Regions from separate parts of the Rhizobium sp. NFACC06-2 genome, predicted to be linked through region 1. Evidence: predicted binding sites of a transcription regulator. Region 1 holds the regulator's gene; the other holds the start of a gene.
What was found. Region 1 encodes HrcA, which represses chaperone genes, less so after heat shock. Its sites were predicted from a motif close to GTTAGCACTCNCNNNNNGNGAGTGCTAAC; they were not measured.

Region 1 (12,165 bases):
CCTGCCAAACGGAAACAAGACCGTCAAGAAACAACTTGTCCGTACCGAGCTGGCCGGGGCCTGCGAAGGGAATTAAATCGTCATATCCCAGAAACTTCGCTATTTGCGCAACACTGAAAACCGCAAAAGGCGAGCGGGATGACGGCGCACGCCATTCGACGATCGGCAAATCCTTGGCAACACCGCGTGTTTCGAAATAGCTGCGAATTTCCTTTTCGCCTCCAAGCGTATCGACCAGCTTGTTGGCGAGCGCCTGCCTGCCGGTGAAAATCGATCCATCCGCCAGTTTAAGCACGTCTTCGCGCGGCAGCTTGCGGCGATCGGCCACAAGATCGACGAACCAGCCGTAGCTGTCCATCACCATGGCGCGGATCATCGTCTTCGCTTCCTCCGGCGCCTCGTGGAACGGCGAAGGCTCCGCCTTCATCGGCGACGACTTGATTTCCTGCAAAGAAACGCCGAGCTTTTCCATCAACGGGCCAAGCTGGGGGTACTGAAAGATCACGCCGATCGAGCCGGTTATCGAGGTCTCGCCGGCGACGATGACATCGCCTGCCGATGCGATCATATAACCTGCAGAAGCGGCGAGCGTGCGCACATCCGAGACAACCGGCTTCTTTTCCGCAACGCCACGAATGGCCTTGAAGATGCGCTCACCGCCATAGGTGGTGCCGCCTGGCGAGGAAATCGACACGATCAGCCCTTTGACATTCTCGCTCTTGGCGATCTTGTCGAGCCGCTCGAGAAGTTCGGTATTGTCGGTGATCAGGCCGGAGACCTCGACGCGGGCAATATGGGGCTTCGCGCTTTGCTGCGGTCCATCCCATAAAAACCGGTAAAGACCGAAAGCGCCGGCGACAAGCAGGAGAACGGCGGCAACCCGCCAGAAAGTCAGCTTGCGGCGCAACCGCCTGCGATCCGCTATCGCCATATTGTCCATAAAAACCTCTGTCATCCGCTTTTGCGCTTCAGGCCATATGGTTCTTCTAACGCGAAGCCGCAAGGAAACAATAAGGAAACCAGAATTACGATAAAATTCGCATTTCCCTTGCACCTCTCCAGACAAAAACCATATTGGCAGGACAAAGCACTCATGCCAAAGACATTTAGATAGAGACACAAGCTTCGATTGTGCGCCACAATGGCGCCCTAGAAGCATTCCGGACCCACTCTTATGCTCGAAAGACTCCGCGAACCCGCGCCAGCATTTTCGCTGCCCAATGACCAGAACGGCGCCTATGACACCGCGCTGCGGCATTCTGCGCGCGTAAAGCGGCTGAAAATCATTCTGCCGCTCGGCGCGGCAATCATTTCATTCGCCTTCATCGCTGTTTCGGTTATCCGAACCTGGGCGCCTGATGAGGTCTCTCTGGAGAGCGCACGAATTGAAGACGGCAAGATCGTGATGGAAAAACCCGCTGTTGCCGGCCGCAACGAGAAGGGGATCGATTATTCCATGAACGCCGACCGTGCGTTGCAGGACATCGCCAACCCCAATCTCATGACGCTTGAGAAGGTTCTGGCGGCAGTGCCGGTGAACGACAGTGTCGCGCAGGTGATCGCCCAGGAAGGCATTTTCGACCGGGCGACCAACACGCTGAAGATGACCGCCCCTTTTGACATCAATCTCAGCAATGGCATACAAGCGAAGTTCCAGTCTGCGGATGTCGATCTGAAGGCCGGAAAAATGAGCAGCCAGGAGCCGGTTTCGATCAAAACAAACGACGGCTCGATTGTTGCGCAATCGATTGACATCGCCGATAATGGCAAGACAATTACATTTTCGGGGCAGGTACGGGCACGTATCGCTGCATCCAATATCAAGAATGAAGGCAAGTGAGAGCCCGGTCCAGATGATGCAAATTTCCCGTCCCGTTTCCCTTGGCAAATCCGCCGGCCTTGCAGCCGCAGGCCTTGTCTTTTCGTGTCTTGCAACTGTGGCTTTCGCCCAGAACACCACCAGCAACATGCAGGGCGTCAAGCTCTCCGGCGACCAGCCGATCGCGATTGAAAGCGACCAGCTCGAGATTCGCGATCAGGAGCGCAAGGCCTATTTCACCGGCAATGTGAAAGTGGTGCAGGGAACGACCACCCTTCAGGCCGGCAAGATGACCGTGAATTACAAGGGCGAGGGTTCTTCGCTTACCAGCGGCGACGCCAATATCGAAAAAATCTTCGTCGACAATAATGTCTATCTCACGTCCGAGACCCAGAAGGCGACGGCCGATCACGGCGAATTCGACATGGCGGCGCAGACCTTCATCCTGACCGGCAAGCAGGTCGTGCTGTCGGAGGGCACGAATGTCTTCACCGGCTGCAAGCTCACCGTTCTGATGAATACGGGACAGGCCAAGCTGGAAAGCTGCGGCGGCCCTGTCCGGATCATGCTCGATCCGAAATCGCAGAAAAAACAGTAGTCTTTCCTCGTGAAGATACCCTCGATCTCAAAGATATTCGGCGGCGGGCGCAGCCGATCCGCGGATGCGGCCTCGCCGGCGGACAAGACCCCCTATCAGGGCACGCTGATCGCGCATGGCCTGACGAAGACCTATAATACGCGCCGTGTCGTCAACGGGGTTTCGCTGGTCGTGCGCCGAGGCGAGGCCGTGGGACTGCTCGGCCCGAACGGTGCGGGTAAAACCACCTGTTTTTACATGATCACGGGCCTGGTGCCCGTGGATACCGGCAAGATCGCCATCAACGGCAATGATGTCACCACCATGCCGATGTATCGACGCGCCCGTCTCGGCGTCGGTTATCTGCCGCAGGAAGCATCGATCTTCCGGGGCTTGACGGTCGAGGAAAACATCCGCGCAGTGCTGGAAGTGCATGAGCCGGACGCTGCCAAGCGCAACCGCAAGCTCGATGAACTGCTGGAAGAGTTTCATATCGCGCAATTGCGAAAGTCGCCTGCCGTGGCGCTTTCGGGTGGCGAGCGACGGCGTCTGGAAATTGCACGCGCACTCGCAACCGATCCGACCTTCATGCTACTCGACGAACCCTTCGCGGGCGTCGATCCGATTTCGGTCAGCGATATCCAGAATCTGGTGAGACACCTGACAGCGCGCGGCATCGGCGTTCTCGTGACCGACCACAATGTCCGTGAAACGCTCGGTCTTATCGACCGGGCATACATCATCCATGCCGGCGAGGTTCTGACACATGGACGTCCGGACGATATCGTCAACAATCCGGATGTGCGCCGTCTCTATCTCGGCAATAATTTTAGCCTTTAAACGCCTGGGCGCGAAAGATTCTTCATCGCGCCCCGCCCTGACGCTTGACCAAACAAGATAAAAAAGCAATTTTTGGGCCAAGTTCCGTCATCCCAGTAAAATTTCTGGAAAATCAGGCGACGGAGAAGCTGTAAGGGGAGTTTCGCGTCCGCCATGGCATTGTCTGCCAGCCTTTTGCTGCGTCAAAACCAGTCTCTCGTGATGACACCGCAACTGATGCAGTCCATCCAGCTGCTTCAGATGACGCATTTCGAGCTAACGCAGTTCATTGCGCAAGAGGTGGAACGCAATCCACTGCTGGAAATTGCGGCAAACGATGGCGATTTGAGCAGCGATGCCCCGGCAGAGACTGAGAGTTTCGGTGATGTGGACGGCGAAGGCTCGGACAGATCCGCCACGGTGACGCCCGACAGCGACGACTGGTATGGCGACCGCGCCGCAAATCTCGGCGAGCAACTGGACACCAGCTTCGAAAACGTCTTTCCCGACGATGCCGAGCCCAGAAAGGCCGATGCGCCCGAACTGGCCGGCCAATGGAAATCCATGCCCGGCCAGGAGTCGGGGGAAAGTTACGACCTCGACGATTTCGTCGCGGCCAGACAGAGCCTCGGCGACCATCTCAATCAGCAACTGCCGCTTGCCATATCCGCCGCCGAGGACCGGATGATCGCCGATGCGCTGATCGGCCAGCTTGATGAGACCGGCTATATTGCGGCCGATGCCGTCGACGACGTCGCCGAACGGCTGGGGGCGGCCCCGTCAGCGGTCGAGCACGTTCTGAAGACGCTTCAGGGCTTCGACCCGCCGGGTGTATTTTCCCGTTCTTTAAGCGAATGTCTGTCGATCCAGCTTGCCCAGAAGGACCGGCTCGACCCGGCCATGCGGGCTTTCGTCGACAATCTGGAACTTCTTGCGAAACGCGACTTCGCCTCACTTAAAAAAATCTGCGGCGTCGATGAGGAAGACCTCCTCGACATGCTGGCGGAAATCCGCACGCTCAATCCCCGCCCCGGCGCGGGTTACGATTCGATGGTTTCGGAGACCATCGTTCCCGATATTATCGTTCGCCCCTCCTCCACCGGCGGCTGGCTGGTAGAAATCAATCCCGAGACCCTGCCGCGCGTGCTCATCAACCAGAGTTATTTCGCCGAGGTGTCGAAACATAAGGCGCGCGCAGGCGAGGATCAGGATTTTCTGACTGAGTGCATGCAGACGGCGCATTGGCTGACCCGCAGCCTCGATCAGCGCGCCCGGACAATCATGAAGGTCGCGACGGAAATCGTGCGCCAGCAGGACGCCTTTCTCGTCAATGGCGTGGATCATCTGCGCCCGCTGAACCTCAAGACGGTGGCCGACGCCATCAAGATGCACGAATCCACCGTCAGCCGGGTGACATCGAAAAAATACATGCTGACGCCGCGCGGTCTGTTCGAGCTGAAATATTTCTTCAGCGTGTCGATCAGCGCCGTGGAAGGCGGAGACAGCCATTCGGCGGAAGCGGTGCGCCACCGCATCAAGGCCATGATCGCGCAGGAGGCCGCCGAGGCGGTTCTTTCAGACGATGATATCGTCGACAATCTGAAAAAGAGCGGCATCGATATCGCCCGCCGCACCGTCGCCAAATATCGCGAGGCGATGAACATCCCCTCCTCCGTGCAGAGACGTCGGGAAAAGAAGGCGATGGCCAAGCTGTCCGCCTTCTGAGCGGCGGCCGCGATCACGTTTATGGCGGTTTTTTGCCGCACCATTGACTCTTGCCACGGCAAGGGCTAGAAGCCCGCCGCACACGTAAGCAAGGTCATTTGTAACGGATTCATCTCCACCGTCCATGGGCGTAAAATTCGAATGAGGGCTTTTTAAGGTCTTCGAAACGCTTGGATGCGCGCGCGGCTTGACGTAAGCTGGTACTCGCAAATCACTACAAAAAGGAAAATTTCCATGAGTGTGCGTGTATCTGGTAAACATATGGAGATCGGTGAATCTTTCCGTCAGCGGATCGAGGACAATATAGGTCTGGCGGTTACCAAATACTTCGATGGGGGGTATTCAGGCCAGGTGACCGTGGAGAAGTCCGGATCGCGTTTCGCCGCGGACTGCAAGCTGCATCTCGATACCGGCATTGTGTTGCATGCGGCGGGTCAGGCAAATGATCCGCAGGCGAGCTTCGATGCCGCCGCAGAGCGGATCGAGAAGCGCCTGCGCCGCTACAAGCGCAAGCTTAAGGACCACCACAATGGTGCGAATGGCGTGTCGCAGGAAATCGCCTATACGGTGATGGATGCTATTCCCGATGAGGACCACGAGGTTCCTGAAGATTACGCACCCACCATCGTAGCGGAGAGTTCGAAACAGATTAAGACAATGTCCGTCGCCAGCGCCGTGATGGCGCTCGACATGACGGACGAACCGGTTCTGCTGTTCCGCAGCCCGGGCAAGGAATATCTCAACATCGTTTACCGGCGTCATGACGGCAACATTGGCTGGATCGACGCGGAAACGATCAAGAGCTGAACAGTCTGACAAGACGTGGGAGGCAGAGCGTGAAAGTGCATCTGCCTCCTGCATCGTCTCGATGGCATGAAGGAAAAAGAGAATGGCGTTGGCAGATTTGCTGCAACAAGATGCGATTATTCCCGCCCTCAAGGTGAATTCCAAAAAGCAGTTGCTTCAGGAGCTGGCCGCAAAGGCAGCCAGAATTACCGGAGTCTCGGAACGGGAAGTTTTCGACGTCATCCTCCAGCGTGAGAAACTCGGCTCCACCGGTGTGGGCCACGGCATCGCCATTCCGCATGGCAAGCTCAACAGCATCCATCAGATCACCGGCGTCTTCGCACGCCTTGAAACACCGGTCGATTTCGAAGCTCTGGACGACCAGCCCGTCGATCTGGTTTTCCTGCTGCTCGCGCCCGAGGGCGCCGGTGCGGATCACCTGAAGGCGTTGTCCAGAATTGCACGCGCCCTGCGCGACCCTGAACTGGTCGCCAAGCTGCGCGCCACCGATTCCGACACGGCAATCTACGCTTTCCTCAATCAGGAGCAGGCGACGGCGGCCTGATCGCGGGCTAATTCCCTCAGTTTAACGGCAAAAAAAACGCGCCCTGAAGGCGCGTTTTTTATGACGTAAGGATAGATGCCTTACGCGTCTTTTTCATTGAGAGACGAGGTGCCCGGCTCGGCCGATGTGGCAACTTCCGCCTTCGGGCCGCCCTTGGCGACACCGACCATGGCAGGACGCAGCACGCGGTCGCCAATGGTGAAACCGGCCTGAACCACCTGGAGCACGGTATTGTTGGGAACCGTCGTGTTCGGGATTTCGAACATGGCCTGATGAAAATTCGGGTCGAACTTCTGGCCCTCGGCATCGATCTTCTTGACACCGTGGCGTTCCAGCGTCGACAGCATCGAACGTTCCGTCATCTCGACCCCTTCGATCAGGCCATTGAGACCGGCTTCGCCATTGGTCTTGAGTTCATCGGGAATGGCTTCAAGCGCGCGGCGAAGATTATCCGAAACGGCAAGCATGTCGCGTGCAAAGGCAGCCAGCGAATAGGCCTTGGCGTCCTTGACATCACGCTCGGTGCGGCGGCGAAGATTGTCCATCTCGGCGGCAAGGCGCAGGAATTTATCGCGCAGATCGGCGTTCTCAGCCTTTAGTAACTCCACCGGATCGGGCTCTGCCGTTTCGGCCTGTTCTTCACCTGCCTGAGCAAGATCGACAAACTCTTCCGCGACGTCCGCGTCAGGTCCGGGCTTTTTTGTATCGTCGGTCATGACGTTCTCCAGATTTGAATATGTTGGTTGCGCCCGATATCGAGCTTTGACGGGCAAAAATCAAGGCTTGCGGCGAAAAGCTTGCCGCATTCCCTGACCTTGCGGGTCTGTCCTATCTCTGCTTGCGGGAAAGACGGGCCATGATTTGCGCCGTGTAGTCCACCATCGGCACAATACGGGCGTAATTCAGCCGGGTCGGGCCAATAACGCCGACCGCACCCACGACACGATTGTCCTCATCGCGATAGGGCGCGACGATCAGCGACGAACCGGACAGCGAAAACAGTTTGTTTTCCGAGCCGATGAAAATCCTGACCCCCGAGCCGCTTTCCGCGAGATTGAGGATTTCGATGAGATTTTCCTTGCGTTCCAGATCGTCGAACAGCAGGCGCACCCGATCGATATCTTCCTCACCGGCGAGACCTTCAAGCAGGTTGGAGCGACCGCGAACGATGAGACGGCCGAGCTTGCCTTCCTCATTGTCTCCCGCCCATACCGCCAGACCGCGCTCCACGAGATCCTGCGCCAATATGCCGAGTTCCGATTGCAGTTCCGCCCGCTGCGTCTGAAACTGACCACGCAACTCATGCAGCGTCTGACCGGAGAGATGGGCATTGATGAAATTCGCCGCTTCGGTCAATTGCGATGAGGAAATGCCGGCCGGCAATTCGATGATGCGGTTTTCGACCTGATTGTGGTCGCCCACCAGCACGGCGAGCGCCTTGGTGGGTTCCAGCCTTATGAATTCGACATGCTTCAGGATGACATCGTTCTTCGCCGTCAATACGAGGCCCGCGCCGCGCGACATGCCGGACAGCATGCGGCTCGCCTCCGTCAACAGCCCTTCCAGCGACTGTTCGTGGCCGGCGACCGGCCCGATCTGGCGATCGATAGTCGCCCTTTCCTCGGCGGGCAGATCACCCACCTGCATGAAGGCGTCAACAAAGAAGCGCAGCCCCGTCTGGGTCGGCAGGCGACCGGCGCTGATATGCGGCGAATAGATGAGGCCGAGCTCTTCGAGATCGCTCATGACATTGCGGACAGAGGCTGGTGAAAGCGACATCGGCAACAACCGCGACAGGCTGCGCGATCCGAGCGGCTCGCCCGTATCGAGATAACCTTCGACGATGCGCCGGAAAATTTCCCGAGACCGTTCATCCAGCAGCGATGCCTGATCTTTTGATAGCGGTGCGGAAAAACCCATTTCGTCCGTTCTTTGTCGTTTAAACCAGCTCGCATCAATATAATGCGTTGCAACGCCGCGGCAAAATGGAAATTGGCTTTGCAAAAGCCCGGACCTCGCCTTAGAAGGCAGGGACCAACATGGAGAGTGGATCATATGCGGCCTTCAGGCAGAAAAACCGACCAGATGCGCAAGGTTTCCTTCGAGCGCAATTTTTCGAAACATGCCGAAGGTTCCTGTCTCGTGAAATTCGGCGACACGCATGTGCTCGTCACCGCAAGCCTTGAAGAAAAGACGCCGCCATGGCTGCGCAACAGCGGCAAGGGCTGGGTCACCGCCGAATATGGCATGCTGCCGCGCTCCACCCATGAGCGCATGAAGCGCGAGGCCGCTTCCGGCAAGCAGGGCGGTCGCACGCAGGAGATCCAACGCCTCATCGGCCGCTCGCTGCGCGCCGTCGTCGATCTGCAGGCGCTGGGTGAGCGCCAGATCAGCATCGACTGCGACGTCATCCAGGCCGATGGCGGCACCCGCACTGCCTCCATCACCGGCGCATGGATTGCGCTCCACGATTGCCTGAAGTGGATGGAAACCCGCAATATGATCAAGGTCGAGAAGGTTCTGAAGGACCATATCGCCGCGATCTCCTGCGGCATCTTCGCCAACCAGCCGGTGATCGATCTCGATTACCTCGAGGATTCCTCCGCCGAGACCGACGCTAATTTCGTCATCACCGGTTCCGGCGGCATCGTTGAGGTTCAGGGCACGGCGGAAGGCGCGCCGTTCTCCGAGGAAGAATTCCTCACGTTGCTCGGCCTCGCCAAGGCCGGTTGCAGCGAACTGGTTGCCCTTCAGAAACAGGCGATAGCCTGAGCCGACAGGAAAGCACCATGCGCAAGCTCGATACCAGAACGATCGTCGTCGCCAGCCACAACAAGGGCAAGATCGCCGAAATCGCCGATCTGATCGGGCCTTTCGGATTCTCCGCCAAATCGGCGGCGGAACTGAACTTCGAAGAGCCGGATGAGACGGGCACCACCTTCGAGGAAAACGCCGCCATCAAGGCGCTTGCCTCCGCGAAGGCATCGGGTCTTCCGGCTTTGTCCGACGATTCCGGTCTGGTCATCGATGCGCTGGATGGTGCGCCAGGTGTCTATACCGCCAATTGGGCGGAAACGGCCGATGGGACCCGCGATTTCGCCATGGCAATGCAGAAGGTCGAGGATGCGCTGGCCGAGCGTGGTGCATCGAAGCCGGAAGATCGCACCGGTCGCTTCGTCAGCGTGCTGTGTCTCGCCTGGCCGGACGGGCATGTCGAATATTTCCGCGGCGAGGTGGAAGGCACGGTGGTGTGGCCGCCGCGCGGAACGAGCGGTTTCGGTTACGATCCGGTCTTCAAACCGGAAGGATACGACACCACATTCGGCGAGATGAGCGCGGATGAAAAACACGGCTGGAAACATGGTGACGCCTTCGCGCTTTCCCACCGTGCCCGGGCGTTTAAAAAATTCGTAGAAACCTGCCTGGAGGCATGAACCCGATGGTCGGGGAGCATCAACTTTCTGCCCCCGGCGCATCGCTTCTGCCGGATACGGGCGATCCCGGTTTCGGGATCTATCTGCATTGGCCCTTCTGTGCGGCCAAATGTCCCTATTGCGATTTCAACAGCCATGTCCGCCACCGGCCGGTGGATCAGGAACGGTTTACGGCGGCCTTTCTCCGCGAAATGGAGCATATGCGGACGCTGAGCGGTCCGCGCGTCGTGACCAGCATTTTTATGGGCGGCGGCACGCCGTCGCTAATGGATCCGCAGACGGTAGGCGCACTTCTCGATGGCGTCTCGCGCTTCTGGCATGTGCCGGACGGTATCGAGATCACCATGGAAGCCAATCCTTCCAGCGTCGAGGCGGAGCGTTTTCGCGGTTACCGCGCGGCGGGCGTCAATCGCGTCTCGCTCGGCGTACAGGCGCTGAACGACCGGGACCTGAAGTTCCTTGGCCGCCTGCATGATGTTGCCGATGCCTTGAAAGCCATCCGGCTGGCGCGGGAGATTTTTCCGCGCATGTCCTTCGATCTCATCTATGCCCGCCCGAACCAGACGGTGGCCGAATGGGACGCAGAGCTGAAAGAGGCTGTCTCCTACGCTGTCGACCATCTGTCGCTCTATCAGCTGACCATAGAGGAAGGCACGCCCTTCTACGGGCTGCACAAGGCTGGCAAGCTCATCGTACCGGATGGCGAACATTCGGCCGTTCTTTATGAAGCGACGCAGGAAATCACCGAACGTTACGGCATGCCGGCCTATGAGGTCTCCAACCATGCCCGGCCCGGCGCCGAAAGCCGCCATAACCTCACCTACTGGCGGTATGGCGATTATGCCGGCATCGGCCCCGGCGCGCATGGACGCCTGACGAGAGGCGCTTCCAAGCTCGCAACCGCCACCGAGCGCCACCCGGAAAACTGGCTCGAAACCGTCGAGCGGGAAGGCCACGGCATGGTCGATCAGGAGCTGCTCGGCGTCGATGAGCAGGCCGATGAATTGCTGCTGATGGGACTTCGCCTGCGCGAAGGCATCGATCTCGCCCGCTGGAGCGACCTTTCCGGCCGCGATCTCGATCCGGAAAAAGAAGAGTTTCTTTTGCAGCACGGTTTCGTGGAAAGGCTCGGCAATTCCCGCCTGCGCTGCACACCATCAGGCATGCTTATTCTGGATGCCGTGGTGGCCGATCTGGCCTGCTGATCGGCGGCGCCGATCCGCCCCGAAAAGCCAATAAAAAAGCGGCACAGTGGCCGCTGAGGGTAACAACAAAGTCCGAAAACCTTTCCTCGCGTCATGCTCGGGCTTGTCCCGAGCATCTGCAACCGATCGACTTTCCGAAACGTGGTTAGATCCTCGGGACGAGCCCGAGGATGACGTCGCGTGTTGGGGAATTGTTGCCAACAGACTGAAGCGGCCCGAAGGCCGCTTCTTTTTATGCGTTGTTTTCGTTGATCAGGCGTTTCAACAGCTCAACCTCATGGCCGAGCTTGGTGTCGCCGGAAATCAGTTCCTCGATCTTGCGCACAGCATGCAGAACCGTGGTGTGATCGCGACCGCCGAAACGGCGACCGATCTCGGGGAAAGAACGCGGCGTCAGCATCTTTGCCAGATACATGGCGATCTGGCGCGGCTTGACGATGACGCGGGTGCGGCGGTTGGACACCAGCTCCTGTCGCGACACATTATAGTGCTTGGCGACGATGCGCTGAATATCCTCGATGCGTACACGCTTGGCCTCACCGGTCCCGACGAGATGCGACAGCAGCTCATCGACACGATCAACCGAAAGGTTCGGCTCGAAGGAGCGACGGAACATCAACTGGTTGAAGGCGCCTTCCAGTTCGCGTCCGCTTGCCGTCACGCTCTTGGCCACATGAGTCAGGATTTCATCCGAAATCTCGAAGGACGGATCGTCCTGACGTGCCGAGCCGAGGCGGCGGTTGAGCATTTCATAGCGCATGTCATAATCGGGACCTTCGATCTCGATAGCCATGCCGCCCTGAAGACGGGAGCGGACACGCGGATCGAGCGATTCCAGCTCCCACGGCGCACGGTCAGCCGCAACCACGACCTGCTTGGCGCTGTCGAGCAGCATGTTGAGCAGATGGCAGAATTCGTGCTGGATCATCTTGCCCTGCAGGAACTGCATGTCGTCGATGACGAGCAGGTCGATATTGCGCAGCGTATCCTTCAGCGTCAGCGCGTCATTATCGCGGATCGCGGTTGCGAAACGCCACATGAAATATTCGGCCGTCAGATAGACCACGCGCGGATTGCGCGGGCTGTCTATGGCGGCATTGGCGATTGCCTGCAGAAGATGCGTCTTGCCGAGGCCGACACCCGCATGGATGAACAGCGGGTTGAAGCGCACGGCGCCAGCACCGGCTTCGGCGATCGTCTTTGCCGCCGCAAGAGCGACGCGGTTGGACGAGCCT
Region 2 (12,165 bases), on a different contig from region 1:
TTCTTTCTTGCGGCGCTTTTCCTTCTTCAGCTCCGGTTCGCCGAGATCGGTCAGCTGATCCTGCGGAACGCTGCGGTATTCAGCCGGCGGATCGGTGAGGAACCTGCGCTGGGCGTTGACGACGGAGCCGCCCTGGGCTTCGGCCTTGGCCTTGCGGAAGGCTTCCCATTTCTGGGTTTCGGTCATCTGGCCGGCGGTGCCGTTGCCCGCGAGCAGTGGCGAGCGATAATGCGGGTTGTTCTTGTTGGCATCCGCCTCTTCGCGCAGGCGTTCGCGGGTTTCTTCCGGCGATTCGACCCATTGCGGATTGTTCTCGCGGCTTGCCATGTTCTGCTGCGGCGTGGCCAACTGTTCGGCACGGGCCTGAGCAGGAACGACGAGGCCCGGACGGGGGCTGTATTTCAGGTTGCGCTTTTCCTGGTCATTGCCGGTGATCGAGGTCGCGTTGCCAAGATCGTCGACAAGCTGTTCCGCCGCCGTCTTGCCCGTGCCGTAGGTCGGGCTCGTGCACGCGCCAAGCAACACGCCTATCGTCGTGATGCCAATAACCGTGCGAAACATGCCCAAACCCTGCGCATTACCCTGCATCGTCTTCATTGAAACCCTTCCAGCCGTCCGTCCCACTTCGCCAGACATCGTCTTTCGGCAGGCGGCAGCCCCCATTGCCGTGCAAATCCGGCCATTTTCAGGCAGGTGTACCGGATGAAGAGGCAAAGCGCAATTCATCCGGTCATTTTCGTTACGAGAGTGCGGCAAGCTCACGCAGGGCCGCTGCATCGCGGGCAGAAACGTCAGGATAATCCGGGTCGGACCCGACATCGGTGGTGATGCGCCAGGAACGGGCGCATTTTGCGCCTTCCGCCAACTTCTGCTCGACCACGACCTTTGCCACTTCCGGCAGGCGGAAGCCATCGGCCGGGCCTTCATCGCCCACCACCGAGATGGCGGAGGTGATGCAGATCTCGGCGAAATCCTGCCCCTTCAGCGCCGCCAGAAGATCGGCGTCGGCAATGTGGACGACAGGGGCAGCTTCCAGTGAAGAGCCGATACGCTTTTCACGGCGTTCCACTTCAAGCGCGCCAGTGACGACCGTGCGGACCTTGCGGATCTTCTCCCACTTCGCTTCAAGCGCATCGTTTTTCCATTCCGCCGGGATTTCCGGGAACTGGACGAGATGCACCGATTCCGCATCCGGATAGCGCGACAGCCAAGCCTCTTCCGTCGTGAAGGGCAGCATGGGTGCCAACCACGAGACAAGGCAATCGAACAGCTTGGCGATGACCGACAGGGCCGCGCGGCGCTTCAGCGACGACGGCGCGTCGCAATACAGCGTGTCCTTGCGGACGTCGAAATAGAAGGCCGAAAGTTCGACATTGGCAAAGTCGATCAGCGCCCGGGTGATCTTCTTGAACTCGAAGCCGTCATAACCCTCGCGAACCACGCCATCGAGTTCGGACAGGCGGTGCAGCACCAGCTTTTCGAGTTCCGGCAGATCGTCATAGGCGATCTCCTCGCCCTTGTAATGGGCGAGCGTGCCGAGCATCCAGCGGATGGTGTTGCGCAGCTTGCGATAGGCATCGACATTGGTCTGGATGATGGCCTTGCCGAGGCGCTGGTCATCCCAATAATCCGTCGTCATGACCCACAGGCGCAGAATATCCGCACCGGCGTCCTTCATGACTTCCTGCGGCGAGACGACGTTGCCCTTGGACTTGGACATCTTCTCGCCCTTCTCATCCATGGTGAAACCATGGGTGACAACGGCGTTATAGGGCGCACGGCCGCGCGTCGCGCAGCTTTCGAGCAGCGACGAGTGGAACCAGCCGCGATGCTGGTCGGAACCTTCGAGATAGACATCCGCCGGCCACTTCATGTCCGGGCGGTCTTCCAGCGTGAAGGTGTGGGTGCAGCCGCTGTCGAACCAGACGTCGAGAATGTCCATGACCTGCTGCCACTTGGCATGGTCGTGGTCATTGCCAAGGAAGCGTTCCTTGGCGCCTTCGGCGAACCAGGCGTCCGCACCTTCGGCTTCGAAGGCCTCGAGGATGCGGGCGTTGACGGCCTCATCGATCAGGATTTCACCCTTCTCATCCGCGAAGACGGCGATCGGCACGCCCCAGCTGCGCTGGCGCGACAAGACCCAGTCCGGGCGGCCTTCGATCATGGCGCGCAGACGGTTCTGGCCGGAAGCCGGGACGAAACGCGTCTGGTCGATGGCGGAAAGCGAACGGGAGCGCAGCGTCGTGCCGTCGCCCAGTTCCTTGTCCATATAGACGAACCATTGCGGCGTGTTGCGGAAGATGACCGGCTTCTTGGAGCGCCAGCTATGCGGATAGCTGTGCTTCAGGCGGCCGCGGGCAAACAGGTTGTTTTCCGCGATCAACGCCTTGATGACGCGGTCATTGGCATCGCCCTTCTTGCCGTTATCGTCCATGACGCGGGCAGCACCGCCTTCGGCCGACGGGCCGAAACCGGGGGCGTCCTCGGTGTAGAAACCGTCGTCGCCGACCGTGAACGGGATCTTGGAGGAGATGCCGCGCGCTTCCAGATCGCGCGCCTGCGCCATCCACGCGTCAAAGTCTTCGCGACCATGGCCTGGAGCGGTATGCACAAAGCCGGTACCGGCATCGTCGGTGACGTGATCGCCATCGAGAACCGGAACAGCGAAGGTGTAACCAAGCGATGCCAGCGGATGGGCGCTGGTGACAGCCGCGAGCTCTTCCGCCTTCACGTCGCGCAGGCGTGTAAATTCGAGCTTTGCCTTGGCAAAGCATTCCGCTGCCAGCTTGTCTGCGAAGACGAGTTTTTCGCCCGACTGCGGCCCGAAATCATTCGCAGCCGCCGTGACCTCATAAAGGCCATAGGCGATGCGCGACGAAAACGAGATGGCGCGGTTGCCGGGGATCGTCCACGGCGTGGTCGTCCAGATGACGATGGAGGCGCCTTCAAGCGCAGCAGAACCTTCAACGACCGGGAACTTCACCCAGATCGTGTCGCTCTCGACGTCATGATATTCGACTTCCGCTTCCGCCAGCGCCGTGCGCTCCACGACCGACCACATGATCGGCTTGGAACCGCGGTAGAGCTGGCCGCTCTTGGCGATCTTCAGGAGTTCGCCGGCGATGCGGGCTTCGGCGTGGAAATTCATCGTGGTGTAGGGATTTTCGAAGTCGCCCTCGATGCCGAGACGCTTGAACTCTTCCGACTGGACCTTGATCCAGCCGGCCGCGAAGTCACGGCATTCCTTGCGGAATTCGTTGACCGGAACCTCGTCCTTGTTCTTGCCCCTGGCGCGATAGGCTTCCTCGATCTTCCATTCGATCGGCAGGCCGTGGCAATCCCAGCCCGGCACGTAATTGGCGTCGTAACCGCGCATCTGGAACGAGCGGGTGATGACGTCCTTGAGGATCTTGTTCAGCGCATGGCCGATATGGATATTGCCGTTGGCGTAGGGCGGGCCGTCATGCAGCACGAATTTTTCGCGGCCGGCGGCGGAGGCGCGCAGGCGCTTGTAAAGGCCCATTTCCTGCCAGCGCTTCACCGTTTCCGGTTCTTTTTGCGGCAGGCCGGCGCGCATCGGAAAATCCGTCTGCGGCAGATACAGGGTGGCGGAATAGTCGAGTTTTTCTGCGGTGTCGCTCATAATCGTACCGTTGTTGCGCGCCGTGTCGGTCGCGCCGTCTCAATTTCAAAGAGGGCAAATACGGAAAGCGCCATGACAAAAGTCATGACAAGCGCCAAAATCCCGGACCTTCCGGCTCGTCAGAGCGGGCGGAAGGCCGGGCCAATAATTCGGCCAATCTGAGTTTTGAACATCAACCGGTATTGGGACATGGCCGGTTGTTTATGCGGTTTTCCGGCAAAAAGGAAGAGAAAAGCGACGGCAATATCGACCGGAACAGGGGCTGACCGGCCTTACCCGGTCAGAACGCGATCCTGGCGTCCAGTTCGCTGAGCGGACGCACGCCCGATAACATCGCCCTCGCCTCTTCTTCATCGCGCCTGATCTGGGCGACGAGCGGATCGAGACCGTCGAATTTCAGCTCGTCGCGCAGGTGCCCGAAGAACGAGACCGAACAGACCTCACCATAAAGATCGCCGGAAAAATCGAAGACGAATGTTTCAAGCAGCGCCGCGCCGTTTTCAGTGACGGTCGGGCGGTAACCGAAGCTTGCCACCCCATCGCGGATCGAACCGTCCGGGCGGCGGAACCGCACGGCATAGATGCCCGCCTTCAGTTCCGTTTCCGGCGCCAGCGCCATGTTGGCGGTGGGATAACCCAGCGTGCGGCCGAGCTTCTGGCCGCCGATGACTTCGCTTTCCACCGTGAAGCGATAACCGAGCAGGCCTGCGGCGCCCGCCACATCGCCTTCGCACAGAAGCGAGCGAATCCGGCTGGAGGAGACGACATCCGCGCCCTCGTCGCGGAAGGCATCCACCAGCGTCACGTCGAAGCCATGGCGTTTGCCGGCCTGCATCAGAAATGCCGGGCCGCCTTCGCGGCCCTTGCCGAAATGGAAATCGAAGCCGGTGACGACAGCGCTGGCGTGGAGCCAGTCGACCAGAATGGACTGGACGAACTCCTCCGCCGAGCGCTGCGAAAATTCCCGGTCGAAGGGATATTCGATGACGGAGCGGAAACCGATGGCCTCAAGGATGCGGGCCTTCAGTGGCGCGGGCGTGAGACGAAAGACCGGCGTATCGGGACGGAAGACGGAACGGGGATGCGGCTCGAAGGTCAGCACCAGCGCGGGAACGCCACGGGCGTCCGCCAACTCCAGGGCACGATCCAGCACAGCCCGGTGGCCGCGATGCACGCCGTCGAAATTGCCGATGGCGATGACGCCGCCGCGAAGAGCTTCCGGCAGCGGCTCCTTTTTTTCATTGCGGTGAAAAACGGTCATGGCAATCGATCCATTCCTGCGCCAGCTATTCCTTGAGGCAAGACGTCCTCAGGCGAGACGGGGCATCCACCAGCCGGGAGCAGCACCCTGCCCCTTGAGATAGGCGTTGAGAAGCGCCTCGTCCGTCTGGCCGTTCAGCGTATATTCGGCGGCGTGAATTCCGCCGCTGATATAAAGAAGGTTGAGACCGCTCGCAATCGCGCCCTTCACATCCGTCGGCATGCCGTCGCCGATGGCGAGCACGCGATCCTTGGCGAAGGCGCCGCGCACCTCTTTGGCCGCCGCAAGGCAGGCCTCATAGATCGGCGCATGCGGCTTGCCGGCAATGCGGACCTCGCCGCCGAGTTGTTCGTAGTAAGCGGCCATGGCGCCGGCGCAGGGAATGATGCGCTCGCCGCGCTCCACCACCAGATCGGGATTGGCGCAGATCATCGGCACGTTGCGGGCAATGAAGCCCTTGAGCATTTCGGTATAATCCTCTGGCGTTTCCGTCTCGTCGTCAAAGAAACCGGTGCAGACCACGGACTGCGCTTCCGCCTCGCCGACGCGCTCGACATCGAGACCGTCCAGCAGCAGCAGATCGCGTTCCGGGCCGAGCAGGAAGACTTTTTTCGGGCCTTCCGCGATCAGGCCGCGGGTGACGTCACCGGAGGTGATGATGCGGTCATAGGCCTCATCCGGCACGCCGAGAACGCGAAGCTGTGCGATGACGCCGGGAGCGGGGCGCGGTGAATTGGTAATGAGCACCACCGTCTTACCAGCCTTGCGCGCTTCCCGCAGCGCAACTGCCGCATCCGGAAAAGCGCTGACGCCATTGTGCAGCACGCCCCATACATCCGAAAGAATAACGTCGAACCCAGCCGTAATTTCGCCGAGAGTGAGAATGCGATGGGCCATGAGATGCTTTCCGGATGCGAGAAGAGGGTGAGCGTCACATCGCAAAGCGGGACGCCGATGGCAAGGAAAAAAGCGCCGTCAGACCGGTCTTTGGCCCGCATGACGCAGCATGAACACAAATTCCCCTTAGACGCGATGCGGCCAGAACGCACGAAAAGAATGCCGTCGTGGCGCCCGTCCGCGTATGGGAAATTTCTGTCATGGAACGCTGATAACCATAAGCCATGAAATTTTTCAGACAGGGCGTTCTTGACTCCGGCAGAAGCCCTCCTTATCTCGGTTCCGCTGGCACTCGACAAAGGAGAGTGCTAACACCCATCAGGCGAGTTCCAAAAGCTCGCGCAGTCATTTGATCGAGGGATTAGACAATGACAAGCACCAATTTCCGCCCGCTTCACGATCGCGTCGTCGTTCGTCGCGTTGAGTCCGAAGAAAAGACCAAGGGCGGCATCATCATTCCCGATACCGCCAAGGAAAAGCCGCAGGAAGGCGAAATCGTCGCCGTCGGTTCCGGCGCACGTGACGAGGCCGGCAAGGTCGTCGCTCTCGACGTCAAGGTTGGCGATCGCGTTCTGTTCGGCAAGTGGTCGGGCACCGAAGTCAAGCTCAACGGCGAAGACCTTCTGATCATGAAGGAAGCCGACATCATGGGCATCATCGGCTGATTTCAGTCGACCCATCGTTTCCTTAAATTTCAAGCCGGACCCGGTCCGGCCATTCGAAACCAGGAGTTTTGAAAATGGCAGCCAAAGAAGTAAAATTCGGCCGCACAGCACGCGAAAAGATGCTCAAGGGCGTCGACGTTCTTGCTGATGCAGTGAAGGTAACCCTCGGCCCGAAGGGTCGTAACGTCGTCATCGACAAGTCCTTCGGCGCTCCGCGCATCACCAAGGACGGCGTTTCCGTCGCCAAGGAAATCGAACTGGAAGACAAGTTCGAGAACATGGGCGCACAGCTCGTTCGCGAAGTTGCCTCCAAGACCAACGACATCGCCGGTGACGGCACCACCACCGCGACCGTTCTGGCCCAGGCCATCGTTCGCGAAGGTTCCAAGGCAGTTGCTGCCGGCATGAACCCGATGGACCTGAAGCGCGGTATCGATCTGGCCGTTGCTGAAGTCGTCAAGGATCTTCAGGCCAAGGCCAAGAAGATCAACACGTCTGAAGAAGTTGCGCAGGTCGGCACGATCTCTGCAAACGGCGAGCGTCAGATCGGCCTCGACATTGCTGAAGCAATGCAGAAGGTTGGCAACGAAGGCGTCATCACCGTTGAAGAAGCCAAGACCGCTGAAACCGAACTCGAAGTCGTCGAAGGCATGCAGTTCGACCGCGGCTACCTGTCGCCCTACTTCGTGACCAACCCGGAAAAGATGGTTGCGGACCTCGAAGACGCCTACATCCTCCTGCACGAAAAGAAGCTCTCGAACCTTCAGGCCATGCTGCCGGTTCTCGAAGCCGTCGTTCAGACCGGCAAGCCGCTCGTCATCATCGCTGAAGACGTCGAAGGCGAAGCTCTTGCAACGCTCGTCGTCAACAAGCTGCGTGGCGGCCTCAAGATCGCTGCCGTCAAGGCTCCTGGTTTCGGCGACCGCCGCAAGGCCATGCTGGAAGACATCGCCATCCTGACCGGTGGTACCGTCATTTCCGAAGACCTCGGCATCAAGCTCGAAAACGTTACCCTCGACATGCTCGGCAAGTCGAAGAAGGTTTCGATCTCCAAGGAAAACACCACGATCGTTGACGGCGCCGGCCAGAAGTCCGACATCGAAGGTCGTGTTGCCCAGATCAAGGCCCAGATCGAAGAAACCACCTCCGACTACGACCGCGAAAAGCTGCAGGAACGTCTTGCCAAGCTCGCTGGCGGCGTTGCCGTTATCCGCGTCGGCGGTTCGACGGAAGTCGAAGTGAAGGAAAAGAAGGACCGCATCGACGACGCTCTCAACGCGACGCGCGCTGCCGTTCAGGAAGGCATCGTACCGGGCGGCGGCGTTGCCCTGCTGCGTTCGTCCACGAAGATCACCGCAAAGGGTGAAAACGACGACCAGGAAGCCGGTATCAACATCATCCGCCGCGCCCTGCAGGCTCTGGTTCGCCAGATTGCAGACAACGCAGGTGACGAAGCTTCCATCGTTGTCGGCAAGATCCTCGAGAAGAACGAAGACAACTACGGCTACAACGCCCAGACCGGCGAATATGGCGACCTGATCCAGCTCGGCATCGTCGACCCGGTCAAGGTTGTTCGTACGGCTCTGCAGAACGCAGCTTCGGTTGCTTCGCTGCTGATCACGACCGAAGCCATGATCGCCGAGCTTCCGAAGAAGGACGCTCCGATGCCGGCAATGCCGGGCGGCGGCATGGGCGGCATGGACTTCTAATCAGTCCTGTCACCGGATTAAGAAAGGGCGGTCTCCAGATCGCCCTTTTTCTTTGCCGCCCATGCCCTTTAAGTGGGTCCGGCGTCGCAAGCGCACCCGACGGGCGGCATGGACTTCTAATCGGTCCTGTCACCGGAATTAAGAAAGGGCGGTCTTCGGACCGCCCTTTTTCTTTGTCGTACCTGTGCGATTGACGGAAGGTGGCGCACCGTATCGACGCTCTAGCAAGAGATGCCTCATGAAATCAACAGGTTGCACAACTCTGAAGGCCGAAAGCGGAAGGGTTCGTGTATTGTCCCGTTTTGGAACAGGCGTGATTTTATCCGGCTATTTTTGCAACCCCATGCAATAATGGGGCACATTCAGGAGCGAATCAGCACCCCATACGGGGCCGATTTCCACACGGACCGGCCTATAAGTGCGCTATTTAGTTGTGCTTTGTCGCATGTCTCGCGATTTTGAAGAAGAAATACATAATATTTTTGATTTTCTCACTGGCTGGTTGTTGTAGGTAGGGGAAAATAAACTATAAGTCACCCCCCGTAAGGGTTCCGCGACGGGGCGGCCAGCATTGAAAGGGGTTTCGATGCCTGGCAAATACGTTCGACTGCGGGTGGCGGTAAAGTTCAACCTGGCAGTGGCGCTTGAAGAGGCGGCGCTGGCACGTGTTCATGCGGGGGCGCGATTTGTTTGAAATATCAAGACGCAACGATGCTCTGCCTGAGGCGGTAACAGCCACGCCCGATCCCCGGACCCTGTCGCATTTCTTCATGTCGGAGGAGTGGAGCAGCGATCTTTCGAGTGGTGTGATCCGGCTCGGCGAACACGCGTCATTCATGCACGGCCTGCCGCCGGGCGAGTGCGGATTGCTGAGCCTTGTCCGCTGTTACGACCGCGCTGACCATGCGCGCGTGCTGGAACTTTTCGAGCAGGTTTCCACCGCACCTTCACGTTTCTGTTTTTCAACCGGCCTCTCCATCTTGCCGGCGATGCGGCAGCCGGTCATCTGCATGGGTGAATCTTCTGGCTTCGAAGACGGGCAGCAAGGACGCATATCAGGGCTTTTCCTGTTTCCGCGCTTTGAGGATATCCGCTTCGCCGCCTGAACATAGCGGGACAGACGCCCAGCGCCGTTCACAAAATGAAGACGATTTGTCTTCTATTGTTCATCTTTATGGGCGGATGATTTTCGGTCATTGATATCTCCAGACATTGCAGTTCAACCGGCGACACGCCGACTATTTACCGGAGATATCCATGTCCAGCAGCCAGAACGTTCTCGTTCTCCTCGCCCGTATTCTGCTTTCTTTCATCTTCATCACCTCGGGCTTCAGCAAGCTCGTCGATCCGGCCGGCACGGCCGGCATGATCACGGGCGCCGGCCTGCCCGCTGCAACCGCGCTTGCCTATATTGCAGGCCTGTTCGAACTCGTTGCCGGTCTTGCCATTCTCGCGGGTTTCCAGACCAAAATCGCTGCCTGGGCGCTTGCCGTCTTCTGCGTCTTCACCGGTCTGGTGTTCCACAGCGGCACCGTTGCCGTACCCGGCTGGCCTGAGCCGGCTCTTGGCTGGATCAACACGCTGAACGGCATCATGATGGTGAAGAATATCACACTTGCCGGCGCTTACATCCTGCTTGCCGCCTTCGGCCCCGGCGCCTACTCCGTCGACGCCAAGCGCGGCGCGGCTGTGGCCCACGCATAAGCCAAATGGATCGACCAACAAAAAAGCCGCCGGATCGCTCCGGCGGCTTTTTTTACGTCGTCAGACCGCAGCCCTGATGCGCGAGGCGATCTCCTGAACCGCCGCATCGCCGTCATGTTCCGGCTTGCGGGCGCGCACGAAGCAGGCTTCCGAACGGACGATGATGCCATCGGAGAGGATTTTCAGATGGTTGGCCTTCAGCGTCGATCCAGTCGAGGTGATATCGACAATGATATCCGCCTGCCCTGCGGCCGGTGCACCTTCGGTCGCGCCAAGGCTTTCAACGATGCGATAAAGCTGAATGCCGTGCTGGCGCGAAAAGAACTGCTGCGTCAGCCGCCAATATTTGGTGGCGATGGCGAGCCTGCGGCCATGACGGGCGCGGAATTCCGAAGCGACATCGCCGAGATCGGCCATGCTGTCCACATCCAGCCAGATTTCCGGCACCGCGACCACGACATCCGCATGGCCGAAACCGAGGCGGGCGCAGAACTCCACCTGCGCATCGGCATTGGTCAGCCCTTCGCGCACAAGATCCTCTCCCGTCACGCCGAAATCCACCGTACCGGCGCCGATTTCGCGGGCGATCTCGGAGGCTGAGAGATAGGCGATCTCGATATCGTCGCGCCCTTCGATGCGGCCGCGATAGGAGCGGTCATTGCCGACAGCCGCGACTTTCAGCCCGGCGCGTTCCAGAACGGCGGAGGCGTCTTCCTTCATCCGGCCCTTGGAGGGTAATGCGATGGTGATCATGGCTTGTCGCTCCCACGCACCGTTTCGATGCGATCCAGCCAGAGCGAGAAGCCCACGGCCGGGATTTTTTCCTGTGCGCCGAGCAGGGTCAGCAGCCGGTCGAAACGGCCGCCACCGGCCAGCACGCTGTCTCCGCCCGCTTCCACCACCTCGAAAACGAGGCCTGTATAATAATCAAGCGGACGGCCGAAGGCCGCGCCATAGGTGACGGTTTCGAGATCGACGCCGGCATTGGCAAGCGCTGCGACGCGTTTATCGAAAGCGGAAAGCGCGCCGTCCAGTTTCAGCTTCGCCTTTGCGGCAAAATCCGCCAGAACCTGCGAGGCCTGCGGTAGAGGCGCCTTCAGGGCCAGGAACTGCTTGAGCAGCGCGAAGCTTTCATCCGGCAGGCGCGTGGCGGCAAGCGCCAGTTTTTCCCGCAGGCGGCGGGCGATTTCCTGCGGCGCGCGGCTGGCATTGGTGGAATAGCCGGTTTCCTGCATCACCGTATCGAGATAATCGACCAGCACCGCCTCGTCGCCCGTCGCCAGAAGGCCGGCGACCCTTGCATCCAGCCCGGTCATCGGCTTGGGATGCACAAGACTTTCCAGCAACGCGTCAAGCTGCGCCATGTCGCCGAATGCCTGCACCAGCCGCTTCTGCCAGCCGAGCGGCAGGCCAAGCGCTGCGACGACGGCCTCGAACACTTGCTGGTCACCCAGCGTGACCGCAAGCGGGCGGCCGGGCAGCAGGCGCTTCAGGATCGCTGTAGCGTCGATGACGGCACGGGCATCGGCGGCGGCGATATCGGTATCGCCGAGATCCTCGATACCAGCCTGGTAAAATTCGCTCGCGCCCTCCCGCCGCTGGCGGAAGACTTCACCGAGATAGGAGTAACGTTTCGGCGTGCCGGTCGCCGTCTCGATATGGCGCAGACAGACGGGAATGGTGAATTCGGGGCGCAGGCAGAGGCTTGTCCCCGTCTCGCTTTCCGTCATGAAGATACGGCGGCGCAGATCTTCGCCGGCCATATCCAGAAAGGGTTCGGCGGGCTGGATGACGGGCGTGTTCACGCGGCTCGTGCGGCGCGCGGCGAATTCTTCCAGTAGCTCTCCGGCAAATTCCGGCATGTCGATCAGGGGCATGGAACGGTACTTTTCGTCACGGTTCGAGCGGCTGCATCATTTCGATGCGGTTTCCGAAGGGATCATGGACATAAAACCGGTGATAACCTTCAAGCGGCTCATCCTCAACCACATGGCAGCCTGCTGTTTCAAGTGTTTTTCGCAAGCTTGCCAGATCATCGACCAGAAAGGCCGGATGGGCTTTGCGCGCCGGCCGGAAATCCTGCTCGACGCCAAGATGCAGTTTTATCGCGCCGCAGGCAAACCAGCAGCCGCCCCGCGCGACCAGATTGGCGGGTTTGGCCTGCTCCGTAAAACCGAGCAGGCCGCCGTAAAAGGCGCGTGCTTCCTCTTCCCGGCCCGCCGGCATCGCCAGTTGAACATGGTCGAGCGCGAGGATCGCCATGGCCTTAACGCCCTTCGGCGGCGC

Region 2: the regulator HrcA is predicted to act here: its motif matches at 6,086-6,114, upstream of groES (co-chaperone GroES).

What each region holds. Positions count from the first base shown of each region.
Region 1 covers NZ_FMVA01000008.1:252,095-264,259, reverse strand. The annotation lists gene sppA (signal peptide peptidase SppA) at 1-940, opposite strand, end outside; gene lptC (LPS export ABC transporter periplasmic protein LptC) at 1,175-1,840, shown strand; gene F3H58_RS16010 (LptA/OstA family protein) at 1,854-2,417, shown strand; gene lptB (LPS export ABC transporter ATP-binding protein) at 2,427-3,236, shown strand; gene rpoN (RNA polymerase factor sigma-54) at 3,390-4,940, shown strand; gene hpf (ribosome hibernation-promoting factor, HPF/YfiA family) at 5,175-5,747, shown strand; gene ptsN (PTS IIA-like nitrogen regulatory protein PtsN) at 5,830-6,291, shown strand; gene grpE (nucleotide exchange factor GrpE) at 6,372-7,007, opposite strand; gene hrcA (heat-inducible transcriptional repressor HrcA) at 7,120-8,211, opposite strand; gene rph (ribonuclease PH) at 8,347-9,063, shown strand; gene rdgB (RdgB/HAM1 family non-canonical purine NTP pyrophosphatase) at 9,081-9,725, shown strand; gene hemW (radical SAM family heme chaperone HemW) at 9,731-10,930, shown strand; gene dnaA (chromosomal replication initiator protein DnaA) at 11,163-12,165, opposite strand, start outside.
Region 2 covers NZ_FMVA01000014.1:101,894-114,058, reverse strand. The annotation lists gene F3H58_RS21205 (hypothetical protein) at 1-597, opposite strand, end outside; gene ileS (isoleucine--tRNA ligase) at 740-3,643, opposite strand; gene F3H58_RS21195 (bifunctional riboflavin kinase/FAD synthetase) at 3,924-4,904, opposite strand; gene F3H58_RS21190 (TIGR01459 family HAD-type hydrolase) at 4,953-5,801, opposite strand; gene groES (co-chaperone GroES) at 6,170-6,466, shown strand; gene groL (chaperonin GroEL) at 6,541-8,175, shown strand; gene F3H58_RS21175 (hypothetical protein) at 8,847-9,281, shown strand; gene F3H58_RS21170 (DoxX family protein) at 9,433-9,879, shown strand; gene hisG (ATP phosphoribosyltransferase) at 9,940-10,632, opposite strand; gene F3H58_RS21160 (ATP phosphoribosyltransferase regulatory subunit) at 10,629-11,756, opposite strand; gene F3H58_RS21155 (VOC family protein) at 11,773-12,141, opposite strand; gene hisS (histidine--tRNA ligase) at 12,146-12,165, opposite strand, start outside.